Regions from separate parts of the Variovorax humicola genome, predicted to be linked through region 1. Evidence: riboswitches for the same ligand, from Rfam matches in the RefSeq annotation. Region 1 holds a riboswitch; each other region holds the start of a gene.
What was found. A riboswitch is a leader RNA that binds a small molecule or an ion and turns the genes downstream of it on or off. The one in region 1 is predicted to bind thiamine pyrophosphate.

Region 1 (4,593 bases):
TCCGTCTCCGCGCGCATGTGGGCCATGTCGTCCTGTGTCACGCCAAGCAGGTTCCTGCCGGCCCGACGCGAGTAGACGACCGCCCCGCCAAGGAAGAACGCCGACGCGCCGGGTATGGCCAGCAACGCCGCCGACACGAGGCCGCCCGCGGAAGACTCCGCCACGGCCACCCGCTGGCCACGCTCCCGCAATATCGCGCCCACGCGCGCGGCGAGGTCGGCAAGCGGCGGCAGTTCGTCAGTGCGCGGCATACCTGCGTCAGGTCGGTTTCAACACCGCGGAGGAATCCGGCGACACGCCTTGCGCCACCGCGGCCGCGTGCTGCGCCGCCATCGCGCGCAGGTAGCCCGGCCGTTGCTGCAGCCGCTGCCAGTACCTCGCCACGCCCGGCGGAAAACGTGGGCACAGGCCGATGTCGTTGGCCAGCATCAGTGCATAGCCGACCGACACGTCGGCAGCCGTGAAACGGCCGGCGCACAGCCATTCGTTGTTCGCGAGCACGGCGTCGATGCCGCGCAGCCGCGAGAGGAACCACTTGGCATAGTCGTCTGCCGCCTGCGCCAGGCGGCGCTCCGGCCGCTCGAAGTAGCCGTAGCGCAGCACGATGGTCAGGGGAAAGGTCAGCGTCGCCTCGCCGTGATGCAGCCAGTTCAGCCAGGCACCGAAAGCCGGATCGTCGGCGCGCACCTGCAGGCCCGTGCGGTTGCCCGGATCGCAGCGCGCCGAGAGGTATTGGCACATCGCGGCCGATTCGGTCATCCGCGTGTCGCCGTCGACGAGCAATGGCACGGTGCCCAGCGGATTGATCTCCAGGTAGGGCTTCGCCAGCACGCGCGGCGGAAAGGGAAGCATGCGCAGCTCGTACTCCGCGCCCAGTTCCTCGAGCGTCCACAGCGGACGGAACGAGCGGGCGCTCGTGCAGTGGTGAAGAACGATCATCGCCGCAGTCTAGGCGCACCGGTGGCCTGCACGTAACCCCGGGCAAGCACGGGTGGTTGCGCGCGCCTCCACCGAGGCCGGCGGGCCGTGGCCGAAGGCGCGGCCAGGTGGTGCGCCCGACGCCATGGCCGACGCTGTCAGGCGCCGCTGCGGATCGGGATGTAGATCTCGCCGCCGCCGGCCTTGAATGCCGCCGACTTGTCGACCATGCCCGCGGCCAGCGCGGCGTCTTCGGCCAGCCCCTTCGCCGCGGCGTACTCGCGCACCTCCTGCGTGATCTTCATCGAGCAGAACTTCGGCCCGCACATCGAGCAGAAGTGCGCCGTCTTGCTCGCGTCCTTGGGCAGCGTCTCGTCGTGGAAGTCGCGCGCCGTGTCGGGGTCGAGGCCGAGGTTGAACTGGTCCTGCCAGCGAAACTCGAAGCGCGCCTTGCTCAATGCGTCATCGCGCGAGCGCGCACCCGGATGGCCCTTGGCAACGTCGGCCGCGTGCGCCGCGATCTTGTACGCGATGATCCCCTGCTTCACGTCATCGCGGTCCGGCAGGCCGAGGTGTTCCTTGGGCGTGACGTAGCAGAGCATCGCGGTGCCGGCCCAGCCGATCATCGCGGCGCCGATCGCGCTGGCGATGTGGTCGTAGCCCGGTGCGATGTCGATGGTCAGCGGGCCGAGCGTGTAGAACGGCGCCTCGTGGCAGGTCTTCAACTGCTCATCCATGTTGGCCTGGATCAAGTGCATCGGCACGTGGCCCGGTCCTTCGATCATGGTCTGCACGTCATGCTTCCACGCGACCTGCGTGAGTTCGCCGAGCGTGCGCAACTCGGCAAACTGCGCCTCGTCGTTGGCATCGGCACCCGAGCCCGGGCGCAGGCCGTCGCCGAGCGAGAAGCTCACGTCGTACGCCTTCATGATGTCGCAGATGTCCTCGAAGTGCGTGTAGAGGAAGCTCTCCTTGTGATGCGCGATGCACCACTTGGCCATGATCGAGCCGCCCCGCGAGACGATGCCGGTCATGCGGTTCGCGGTGAGATGGATGAAGGGCAGGCGCAGCCCCGCATGGATGGTGAAGTAGTCGACCCCCTGCTCCGCCTGCTCGATCAGCGTGTCGCGATAGATCTCCCAGGTGAGGTCTTCCGCCACGCCGCCCACTTTCTCCAGTGCCTGGTAGATCGGCACCGTGCCGATCGGCACCGGCGAGTTGCGCACGATCCAGTCGCGCGTCGTGTGGATGTTCTTGCCGGTGGAAAGGTCCATCACGTTGTCCGCGCCCCAGCGGATCGCCCACACGAGCTTCTCGACTTCTTCCTCGATGCTCGAGGTGACCGCCGAGTTGCCGATGTTGGCGTTGATCTTCACCCTGAAGTTGCGCCCGATCGCCATCGGCTCGACCTCGGGATGATTGATGTTGGCCGGGATGATCGCGCGGCCGCGCGCCACCTCGTCGCGCACGAACTCGGGCGTGATGATCTGCGGAATGCGTGCGCCCATCGGGTTGCCGGCGACGCGTCGCGCGCGCTCGTCGTTGTCGAGGTACTCGGCCATCCACTCGCGTTTTCCGTTCTCGCGCAGCGCCACGTATTCCATCTCGGGCGTGACGATGCCGCGGCGCGCGTAGTGCATCTGGGTGATGTTCGCGCCGCTCCTGGCACGGCGCGGCGTGCGTTGCAATGCCGAGGCTTCCGCGCGCAGTTGCGCTATGCGCTCGCCTTCCTTGTCGGACATGCGTTCTTCATGCTTCACGCCGTCGTCCAGCGCCGCGCGCAGGCGGCCGTCGTAGCTTTCGGTATCGCCGCGCTCGGCAACCCATGCGGCGCGCACGCTGGGCAATCCATGCCGCACATCGATGTCGACCGTGGCATCGGTGTACGGCCCCGAGGTGTCGTAGAGCGACACCACCTCGCCATTGGTCAGGGCCACGTCACGCACGGGCACGCGCAGGTCGGGCCGGCTGCCGGTGATGGCGGACTTGGTGGAAGCGGGGAAGGGCTCGCGCGTCAGTGTGAGCAACGAGGCAAACTTGTCGACTGCATTCATGGGGGCACTCCTGGGTTGATGAGGGTGCTCCGCAATCGCCCGACAGACCCGAGGCCGCGGCGGACCTCTGGATCGAATCAAACTGCAGCTCTTCTTCCGCCGGTACTAACCGGTTCAAGTTCGCGGGTTCGGTTGCCTGACAACCATCTCAGCACGCTCATGCGTGTACCCCGGAGCGAGGCGGATTCTAGGCGCGACCAGCGTCGACTGCGCAAAGAATCGTTGCGCCGATTTGTGTCAGGAGGTGAGCACGCGCCGAACACCATCCGCGCCCACGCCGGCGGCGCGCGAGCGGTCGCCGGGCATGCAGCCCTGGCCGGCCAGCGTCGTCTCAACCGCCCGGTCGAGCGGCGTGTGCGGCTCGCTGCCCAGCACCGCCACGAGGCGCGCGTTCGACAGGCGCAACGGCATGCGCCACAGGTAGCGCATCTCCATGAGTTCGCGAAACATCGGCACGAAGGGCTGCGCCAAGCGAATGAGCCACCAGGGGAAGCGCCTTGACTCCGGCGCGCGGTCGCCCAACGCACGCCGGATGGCGTCGATCATCTTCGTGCCGTCGGCATCCCAATGGCCGTCCATATGGAAGGTCTCGAAGGCGCCCAGTGCTTCCGATCGCTCGACCAATCGCACCATGGTCTCCGCGACATCGGGCAGATAGGCCCACTGGTGGCCGATGCCCGCGTCGCCGGGATAGCTGATCGCGGCTGGAACCTGCCCGGGCTTGACCAGGCCTTGCGCAAACCAGTTGTTGCCGGCGTTCGGCCCGAAGAAATCGCCGGCCCGCACCACCAGCGAGCGGATGCCCTCCTGCGCGACTTCGCGCAGCCGTGCTTCCATCTGCACGCGGATCTTGCCCTTGCGGGTGGTCGGCCGCTGCGGCGCGCTTTCGACCACATCGTGCCCTGCACAGAGCACGTCCGGTCCGTAGTTGTAGACCGTGCCCGGCAAGAGAATGCGGGCGCCCGAGGCGCGGGCCGCGGCGATGGTGCTCTCGAGCATCGGCAGGACCAGCGTTTCCCAGTTGCGATAGCCCGGCGGATTGACCGCGTGAACGATCAGCGCCGCGCCACGCGCCGCCGCGACGACGCTGCCCGCGTCCATCGCGTCTCCACGCAGCCATTCCGGTTGCGGCACGCCGTCCGCGCGCCACTGCGCCGCCCCCTTCGCCGGATCGCGGGCCAGGCCGCGAACCTGCCAGCCGCGCCGCAGCAGCGTCGCCGCGACCTCCCCGCCGACACCGCCGGTTGCGCCGAGCACCAATGCAAATCCCTTGTTCGCCATGACCAACTCCTGTGTGTGAAGGCTCGATTCTTGTGGCAAGCGGGGATCGACACAATTGGCCAAAGCAGTCGATCGGCTAGTATGAAATGTATGAGCCTCGACACCACCGGCTGGGAGAACCAGCGCGCCTTTCTTGCCGTGCTGCGCGAAGGCAGCCTCTCCGCCGCCGCGCGCGCGCTCGGTGTTGCACAGCCGACCGTGCGGCGCCGTCTCGACGCGCTGGAGCGCTCGGTCGGCGTGGCGTTGTTCACGCGCTCGCCTGGTGGCCTCTCGCCCACCGACGCAGCGCACGAACTGGCCGCGCATGCCGAAACCATGGCGGCTGCCGCCGATGCCTTTT
Region 2 (4,593 bases), on a different contig from region 1:
CCATCCGCACGATCGAAGCCGGCGCCACGGCCGATTCGGCCAGCGGCGCCAGCATCGCTGCGGCTACGCGCGCGGCCGCCCCGTCGGCCTCGGGACCGCCCGCATCGTGCAGCGAGACCTGGCATCCGCGCCGCGCCAGCGACAACGCGAGCAGCCGGCCCATGAGGCCGGCGCCGAGCACCGTGGCTGCGTCAAACGGAAGGGCGTCGCGATTCGTCATGCGAGTGGTCGATAATTTTGCGGATGACCAATGCTCCCTTGCGCTATGCGCGCGTGCTTTCGATTGCCGGCTCCGACAGTGGCGGCGGCGCCGGCATCCAGGCCGATCTCAAGACTTTCAGCGCGCTTGGGTGCTACGGCATGACCGCGATCACTGCGCTCACCGCGCAGAACACGATGGGCGTGAGCGGCATCTTCGCGGTGCCGCCCGCATTTCTGAAGGCACAGATCCAGTCGGTGGTGGAAGACATCGGCGTCGATGCGGTCAAGCTCGGCATGCTGCATGCGCCCGAGGTGGTCGAGGTCGTGGCGTGGGCGATCGACCACTACAGGCTGCCGAACGTGGTGCTCGACCCGGTGATGGTCGCGACCAGCGGCGACCGCTTGATCGAGAACGAAACGGTGCAGCGGCTGGTGAACGAACTGTTCCCACGCGCGATGGTCATCACGCCGAATCTGGATGAAGCGGCCTTGCTGATCGGGCGCGAGATCGATGGGGTGGATGGCCTTGATCGCGCCGCCAGCGATTTGCTCGCCCTCGGTGCGCATGCCGTGCTGCTCAAGGGTGGCCATCTGAAGGGCGAGGAGATCGTCGACGTGCTCGCCGAGGCTGGCAGCCCGCCGCGACGCTTCGGTTCGGCCCGCATTGCGAGCCAGAACCTGCATGGGACCGGATGCACGCTGTCCTCGGCCATCGCGGCGCATCTTGCGCTCGGCCATGCGCTGCCCGAGGCCGTGCAACACGCGCGTGCCTACGTGATCGGTGCGATGACGGCCGGGGCCGACGTAAAGGTCGGCGCGGGCCACGGCCCGCTCAACCACGGTTTTGCGCCAGTGCCGACGCATCGCTTTCCGGTGTCGGCCGGCTGAGCCACGCGGTTACGAACGTCAGTGCCAGGGTCGGCAGCGCCGACCCCAATTGCGGCGCCCAGTCCGCGAGGCCATGGTACAGCGCGATGCCCACGATCCAGATGGTCGCGGCGCCCCAGTCGACGCGATGCGTGCCGATGCCGGACGGCGCGGCGCCTATGCCCAGGCGCCCGAGGATCACGCCGTAGAGCGGGACGAACACCGAACTGAGCAGCAACAGGAAGCGCTCCAGCGCATGCATGGGCAGCACCATTGCGAGCGCAATGCACAGCACGCCGATCAGAAGACCCCATTGCTTCACGCTCCGGCGCGGCAGCAGGCTGTGGGTGGAAACGGCGCCCGAATACACGTCGCCATAGGCGTTGTCGAGCTCGTCGATGAGGATCAACCCGAGGGCAAGCAGACCGCCCTGCGCCAGCAGCAGCGCCGTGACCAGGCCGGTGCCGGTGTCGGCCGCGCTCACGACCATCACGCCGAGCGCATAGCACCAGATGTTCGCCACCACGTAGCCGACCCACGTGCCGCTGAACGCGCTGCCGAGCGCGCCGGCGCTGCGCTTGCCATGCCGTGCATAGTCGGCCACCAGCGGCAGCCACGAGACCGGCATCGCTATCACCAGGTCCAGTGCGCCGAACATGCCCATGGTGCCGTCACCCGTACGCGACCAGAACGCTCCGAAGCCCTTGGCGGCGAGTTGCCCGCCAAACTGCCAGGTGAGCCAGGCCAGCGAGATCACCACCAGCGGCAGGCCGAAGCGTCTGACGAAGCGCCGCACCAACCTGACCATCGAGCCGGCGAGCAGCGCCAGCAGCACTGCACCCCATAGCAAGGTGGTGAGCAGCGTGCCCAGCGTGCTGTCGAGCGCAAGGCCGAAGGCCTGCTTGCCGATGGCCTGCGTGCCCTCGCGCATGATCACGATCTCGAAGGTGGTCCAGCCCACGAGCTGCACGATGTTGAGCAGCACCGGCAGCCGCGCAAAGGCACTCCCATAGGTCGCATGCATGAGCCCCGCGCTGGCCAATCCGCTTTCGCAGCCGAGCCGCGCGGTCCAGGCCAGCAGGCCAGCGCCGACGCAGGACCCGATCACGATCGCGGCGGCCGCGGCCTGCGTGCCCACGGCGGGCACCAGGTACGCCCCGACCTGCATCACGAGCAGGCCGACGCCGAGGCTGAACCACAGGGACACATGGTCGTGCCAGCCGAAGGCGCGGGCGGAATCCGGCAAGGGCGTAAGCGCCTCGTTGCGGGACGCCGAAGAAATGTCAGAAGGCTGCGCCATCCATTTGCTCCATTGCAAAGCGATTGGCAGGTCGCGGTTCGATGGCTGTGAATGCACGCGAGACAACGTGACGGCCGCCGGACCAGCTTCCCTGCGCGAGGATTACCTCAATCAGGTTCAAAGGGACTCTCTCAGCCAACCGTCTGGTGAACGGCCGGCACCCCTAGCGTGGCTGCGCGCGATGTGCGCAACTTTGTGGATTGTAGTTTCAGCCGACGCCCAGCAGCGTGTGCAACCGCGTGCTGGTCGTGGTGTATTGGAGCGGGATCGACTGTCCCGGGAAGACAACGGTCGTGGCGGCCCAGGCGGCCAGCGTGGCCTCGTGGAAGCCACAGACGATGAGCTTCTTCTTGCCGGGATAGGTGTTGACGTCGCCGACGGCGAATACGCCGCGCTCGCGGGTTTCGAAGCGCTCGGTGTCGACCGGGACCTGCTTGCGCTCGAGTTCAAGGCCCCAATCGGCGATGGGGCCGAGGCGTGGGGAGATGCCGAGGCAGGCGATCAAGGCGTCCACGGACAGGTCGACGGTTTGGGCGTCGGGTGTCGCAACCTGAACCCGTGTGCCGTCGAAACCGGTGGGCTGGCCGATGGCGAGCCTGATATCGCCCGCCGACACGGCTTTGCGAAATCGTGCAACCAGTGCATCGTCGGCGTTGAAGGCATCGCGGCGGTGCAGCAAGGTGACCTGCTTCGCCTGACCCGCAAGCGCCAATGCGGTTTCGAGGGCGGCATCGTCACCGCCGTGCACCACCACTGTTCGGCCGGCAAATTGCTCGAGCGCTTCAGGGTGGTAGAAAAGCTTCGATCCTTCGAAGCGCGCAATGCCTTCGACCGTCATGCGGCGCGGCACGAAGGCGCCGACGCCAGCCGCGATAAACACCGTCTTTGCCAGGAAGGTCGTTCCGCGGGAAGTGCCCATCAACAGCCTGCCATCCGGCTGCCGCGCCAGCGTGGCGACCTGCTCGTCGTAGTGAAAGGTCGGCTTGAACGGCGCGATCTGTTCGAGCAGAGATTCGACCAGCCCCTGCCCGGTTGTGCGTGGCGTGCCCGGTATGTCGTAGATGGGTTTGTCGCCGTACAACTCGACGCATTGGCCGCCCGCACGGGGCAGGGCGTCAACGATGTGGCAGGAGATTTCAAGCAGTCCGAGCTGGAAGGCCTGGAACAGGCCAACCGGGCCTGCGCCGATGATCAGCGCGTCGGTTTCGACGACAGCGGGGTCGGCAGCCGCGTTCAGCGGACCAGCTCCCCGATCTTGTCGGTCACGTCTTTCCACTCTTCGGCATCGGGCAGCGCGGGCTTGCGCTTGGTGATGCTCTTCCAGCCATCGGCCAGCGCCAGCTCGGCGTTCAGCTTGATGAAGGCGATCTGGTTGGCCGGCAGGTCTTCCTCGGCATAGATCGCGTTGACGGGGCACTCCGGAATGCAGACTGCGCAGTCGATGCACTCGTCGGGGTCGATCACCAGCATGTTGGGGCCTTCGCGGAAGCAGTCCACGGGGCACACGTCTACACAGTCGGTGTATTTGCAGCGGATGCAGGATTCGGAGACGACGTGTGTCATTTTCTTGGCGAAAGCAGGTAATCGGGGGAAACCGGATATTTTAGTTGGTTGTGACAGAAGGCTGCACGAGGACGGCGGCCGAGGTCTTGTGCGAGGCGGTGTCGACCAGCACCAATGAGCCGAGCGCGCGTGATTTCGCGAAAGGCAGGACAGCCAGCGGTTGCTGCAATGAGAGCACCACGTCGCCGATCGAATTGGCCTCGAGCTGCGTGGCGGGCTCGGATCCGAGCGTCGTGATGTTCACGCGATCGATGATGCGCGCAACCTTGGCCTTGACCCAGCGATGGCCCTGCAGCGCCCAGTAGACCCGGCCGGCCACGAGGGGCTCGTCGTCGAGCCAGGCGATGGTGGCGGTGATCTCGCGCACCGGCTCGAACGCCTCGGGCTCCAGCAGCCAGTCGCCGCGCGAAACGTCGAGTTCGCGGTCGAGCACGATGCCGGCGCTGTGGCCCGCATGCACGGCGTACTGCTGTCGCACGTGATTCAGGACCTGCGCCACCGTTGCCGTCTGCTTGCTCGGCAGCACGGTTACGCGCTGGCCCGGTTCGACGTGACCGCTGGCGACGCGGCCCCAGAAGATGCGGCGGCCTTGCGACGTGTCGGCCGACGCAGAGAACTTCTCGACCCACTGCACCGGGAAGGCGAAGGGCACCGCCTCGTCC
Region 3 (4,593 bases), on a different contig from region 1:
GCTGCGGCGCTGACCAGGCCGAAGCCGATCTTGTGGCCGTATGGCAGGAAGCGCGTCGTGACCGGCAGCCGGTGGCGGATCCCTTCGAGCGAATCGTTGGCCCCGTAGGCGAGCACCGTATCGGCTTCGGCGTAAAGGGCCGACGCCTGTTCATCCCCGCCGCCTTTCCACCACACCACGGCCAGGCAATCGGCCAGCGGCGGGTGGACCTCGACCAGCAGCCGCGCGAACAAGCCCGCGAACAACGGTTCCGCGCTCGGCACCTTGCCGATGTTGCCCGCTTTCACCAGCAATCCGCAGACCAGACTCCACAGCGGCAGTGCTGGAACATTTCCGGCCCAGCTATGAACCAGCAGGTCCGGCCCGAACGCCCTGGCGGCGCCCCCTTTGGGTCGTGGCTGGAATTCGTCCAGCAACTTGGGGTTGGCGAAGTCTTCCGCGACGAAGCGGTGCAGTTGCGGCGCGCGAAAGGTCTTGAAGAAAGCCGTGAGGCCCAGGCGAACCATATTCGCGTCGTACCCGCTGATGATCGGCAGCAACTGGTCGGCCTGGATGCGGTAGCAATCGGCCGGGTCCAGCAGGCGGGCCATCGCGCGATCCACCACGGCCACGATCTGCGACACGGTCATCGTCTTCAGATGCAGACGGCTCGCCTGCTTGACCCGCAAGGCGAGTGCCGCCATCTGTGTCGGGCTCAACACGGGCGCGGCGACTTCGACCCGCGTGGCCCCCGACTCGAAGATCAGCGGGTGCCATTGCACTTCGGCCGGCGCCAAGCCCGGCAAGTACCCGGCAACCGCTTGCAGCGTCGTCATGCCGTAGCTGCCCGGATGAATTCCTCCACCGCCAACGAGCAGCCCTTGGCGTGCGCGCCCTCGGCGCGACCGAGCAGAAGGAACCCGCCGTCGACTGCCTGACCCACGTCCTCCGTCAGGATGGTGGTGACCGAGTTGAAGTTTGCGAGGTCGCAATGGACCAGGATGCCACGTTCGCCACGCGCGACTTCGCGGCCCGTCAGTGGGTCGACCAGCCGTGAGCGGATCCAGTGCGGCCCCGACTTCACCGACGGCACCGAGGCATTGCCCGCGTCGTAGAACTGCGTGCTCAGCTCGGTCATGCCGTACATGTTGATGCACTGCGATCGTTCGATGCCGAGCAGCGCGGACAGCTGCGCATAGAAGGCGTCGAGTGGCAGTTCGCGCGACTGCCCCTTGTAGCCACCGGTGTCGAGGACGCGACTGCCCGCCGGCAGGTGAAACGATTTCCCATGCGGCCCAAGCTCGTCCATCAGGTGCACCAGGCTGTAGCTCGCGCCCAGCAGCGCGCAGGGCAAGCCGCTGCGCTCGGCTTGTGTCAGCGCATTGCACAGCCCGTCGATATCCAGCCCGCTCGGGCCGAAAAAGTATCGGCTCTCCTCGGTGCCGAATTCACTGCGCGCAAGCGCAAGGTAGTGAGCCAGCGAGGAATTGGGCATCATGGTCTCCGTCGGGAACAGGATGCACATGCGCATCCTGCCGCTGCCGCGCATGAACCGGCGCGAGAAGTTGCTGATCATCGACCGGTCGTAGACCGCCAGCGTCGGGTGATAGTGACGGCCCTTGACCTCGCTGCGGGTCGTGCCGCTGGTCATGAAGACCCGGTCCGTTGGGGCCGGCGGCTGGCACCGCAGGTCCAGCTCCTTGAAGGCGTCAATCGGTACTGCCGGGATGTCGCTCCAGCACTTGACATTGCGCAGGGTTGCGCCGCGCCGCTGGCAGAAGCGTCGATACGCCTGATTGCTGTCGTACTGGAGGGAGAACAGACGCAACGCCAGTCGATCGAACTCGTCGTCGGTGCACCCGTCCTGTGCAATGAAGGCGAGCACTTCGGCGGCTGGACTAGTGGCCGCGGGCCGATCTGCAGGGGTCTGGTTCATGAGGACTTCTTCGTGAGCGTGAAACAGTTGCTCCGAAGGCCACTTCGACTTCGGCAAGATGCGCCGATGGCAAAAGTGAAAGCTCTTCTTCCGCCGGTATGAACCGGTTCAAGTTCACGGGTTTGAATCTCAGCACTGTCGCGTGCACCCCGGAGCGCTACCGATACTACATCCGTTGCGGACCTGCCATTGCAAGGCGCGACATTTCCATCTCCTTTGCCAGAACCTGAATCCGTGACCCTTGCATTGACGTTACTTTGTGACCATTGCGGGGGATTCGGCCAAGTCTGCGCCCTTGCGACAATGTCGCACGCGAAATTGAGATAGTGGCTACGGTATTGGGCTGCGGCGGACCGCGGCCGTCATGGGCGACGGCCCCTGATCGACGTAGACCCGCGGCAGTTTCCTTCGACATGTTGCTTTCGAGCGCATGCAAATTTGAGCGGCCACCACGAATGGGCTGCCCGATCTTTGCGAGCGCGGGTTTCCAGAACGTCTGGGGGAGCGGACAACGGATTCCGCGGCGCTGCCCCAGTCGCTCAGGGCGTAGGGTCGCGTCGGTGCGATGTCGTGATTGCTTCGCGGGCACGTTGGGCTGCGATTTGCAACCAGCTGGCCTTGGCGGGACCTTGATTCGGGCGCGCCTCCGGGTAGTGAAATCGAAGAAGTTCGATCCTCCCCTTTTCCGTGATGGCCAAGACTCTGGCAGCCGCCAGTGGCGGCTCGTCCACCGATGCAATCACCAGGCCCGCCTGCCGCAGGATCCTGACGGCGTCGATATCCTTCGGTGCGGCGTACGACTTGGGCAGGGGCGAGGCAGCGATCTGTCGCAAGAATTCAACGGACATGAGATCTCCTTTGGAAACTTGGCGCGCGAAAAATATCGCCCTCGTCTGCAGGGTGCAAGTAGCAAACAATCTGACCCTTTTGTCGGTGCGAAACCGACAGTGCCCGCGCCCGCGCCGCCAAGGAGACAGCATTTCTCGACCCGCTCGCGCTCCATGATTCATGTGCGAGCCTGAGCTTCGGAGCGCGCGGATGGTATCTCCGAGGCAGCCCGGTATGACGCCACTCCAAGAGCGCCTGGAGTTCGGTCGACCTGTGGGTTTGCGGCCCGTGAGAAGGTACGCGAACCGCCGACTCGCTGAGCGGCCTCCTGCGGTATGCCTGAAGGCTTTGTCTCGGCCTCGCCTGGCTCCTTCAAACTCCAGTACTCGCTGCGAAAGCAGTCGTAGGGTGACTAACTGGCTACTACCGTACATGTTAAGGGTTGCCCGATACCTGCCCTTGCGAAGCGCAGCGCCAAGCACGGCTGCGGCCTGAGGGCAGGTGTTGGGCAAGCCTCGAGGGAGGAAACCGCGGAATGCACCTCTGACGCCTGAGAAGGCTACGAAGCTATGGGGATTCGGGATGCGTGGATCGAGCAGGTGCTGGCGATGCGCCCAAGAATTCGGCCGATGGCGTCGATGAGGTACAGCGGATCGAAGCCGGAGCGTTGAGTCGCCCGGTGGCATGGCCGACGGCAAGGGCTTCGTGAGGCGCGAAGGCGAGACCACCCCACATCGACCCTGGAAGATGGAGAGGCGAAGCTTGGTTTGGACGCTGATGAAGATCAGTACTCATGGTGCCCGAGGCTGCTGAGGCGGTGCGCGGATGGATTGCCCGCGAGCGAAGGTCTGCAGGATGATCATCGGGCCACCGCAGTGCGGGCAGAGGAAGGTCGGTTGCGCGGGACCTGGCTCGCGATCGGCGTCCGAGGCTTGAGCAGTGGCATCGGCTTCTTGCAGCAGGAGTTCGCGAATGCGTACCAAGCTGACCTTGCGAGCGCCGTTGGCCAAGAGCCCGTAGTGGCGGATGCGATGGAAGCCTCCCGGCAAGACATGCAGCAGGAAGCGGCGCATGAACTCGTCGGCGTCGAGCGTCATCGTCTTGTGGCGAGTTCGGCCCTTGGCGCGATAGTCTTTCCATCTGAAGGTGACGCCACGCTCGTCCATCGCGACAAGCCGACTGTTGGAGATGGCAACCCGGTGGGTGTAGCGCGACAGATAAGCCAGCACCGCTTGGGGGCCGGCGAACGGACGCTTGGCATAGACGACCCATTCGCACTTGCGCAGCGGCGCGAGCCAGTCGGCGAAGGCATGCCAGTCGGCAAGTGCCGTGAACGCACCGAAGAACTGTAGGAGGCCGGCGCGATGCGCCTGTTCAAGCGCTTCAAGGAAGCGGCGCCGGAACAGGCGCGACAGCACGCGCACGGACAGGAAGAACCCGGGCTTGCATGCGATCCAGCGTTCGCCGTCCGGCGACAAGCCTCCGCCCGGCACGATGCCATGCACATGGGGGTGGTGCGTCAGGGCCGACCCCCACGTGTGCAGCACCAGGGTTGCGCCGATCCTTGCGCCCAGGTGCTTCGGATCGGCCGCGATGGTCATCATGGTCTCGGCGGCCACGTCGAACAACAGGCCGTAGATCGCAGCCTTGTTGTAGTACGCGATGGCGCTGATCGGCGCTGGCAAGGTGAAGACGACGTGGTAGTAGTCCACCGGCAGCAGATCGGCTTGGCGTGCCTCAAGCCAACGTTGGGCCGCACTGGCCTGGCACTTCGTGCAATGTCGATTGCGACACGAGTTGTAGGCGATCTGGTCGTGTCCGCAGCCCTCGCAACGCAACACGTGACCTCC

Region 2: it holds a riboswitch for thiamine pyrophosphate, as region 1 does, so the genes downstream of both, WKW80_RS05090 (purine-cytosine permease family protein) here and thiC (phosphomethylpyrimidine synthase ThiC) in region 1, are expected to answer to the same signal.
Region 3: it holds a riboswitch for thiamine pyrophosphate, as region 1 does, so the genes downstream of both, WKW80_RS11915 (LuxE/PaaK family acyltransferase) here and thiC (phosphomethylpyrimidine synthase ThiC) in region 1, are expected to answer to the same signal.

The regions. Positions count from the first base shown of each region.
Region 1 covers NZ_JBBKZV010000010.1:141,266-145,858, reverse strand. Annotated here, with positions in the region: gene WKW80_RS18010 (CinA family protein) at 1-251, opposite strand, end outside; gene WKW80_RS18005 (glutathione S-transferase family protein) at 259-939, opposite strand; gene thiC (phosphomethylpyrimidine synthase ThiC) at 1,077-2,972, opposite strand; TPP riboswitch at 3,047-3,155, opposite strand; gene WKW80_RS17995 (NAD-dependent epimerase/dehydratase family protein) at 3,210-4,253, opposite strand; gene WKW80_RS17990 (LysR family transcriptional regulator) at 4,344-4,593, shown strand, end outside.
Region 2 covers NZ_JBBKZV010000002.1:280,114-284,706, reverse strand. Annotated here, with positions in the region: gene WKW80_RS05100 (FAD-dependent oxidoreductase) at 1-220, opposite strand, end outside; gene thiD (bifunctional hydroxymethylpyrimidine kinase/phosphomethylpyrimidine kinase) at 244-1,089, shown strand; gene WKW80_RS05090 (purine-cytosine permease family protein) at 1,034-2,368, opposite strand; TPP riboswitch at 2,440-2,543, opposite strand; gene WKW80_RS05085 (NAD(P)/FAD-dependent oxidoreductase) at 2,577-3,644, opposite strand; gene fdxA (ferredoxin FdxA) at 3,602-3,931, opposite strand; gene WKW80_RS05075 (sulfate adenylyltransferase subunit 1) at 3,972-4,593, opposite strand, start outside.
Region 3 covers NZ_JBBKZV010000005.1:296,806-301,398, reverse strand. Annotated here, with positions in the region: gene WKW80_RS11920 (acyl-CoA reductase) at 1-815, opposite strand, end outside; gene WKW80_RS11915 (LuxE/PaaK family acyltransferase) at 812-1,915, opposite strand; TPP riboswitch at 1,984-2,077, opposite strand; gene WKW80_RS11910 (hypothetical protein) at 2,455-2,763, opposite strand; gene WKW80_RS11905 (IS91 family transposase) at 3,535-4,593, opposite strand, start outside.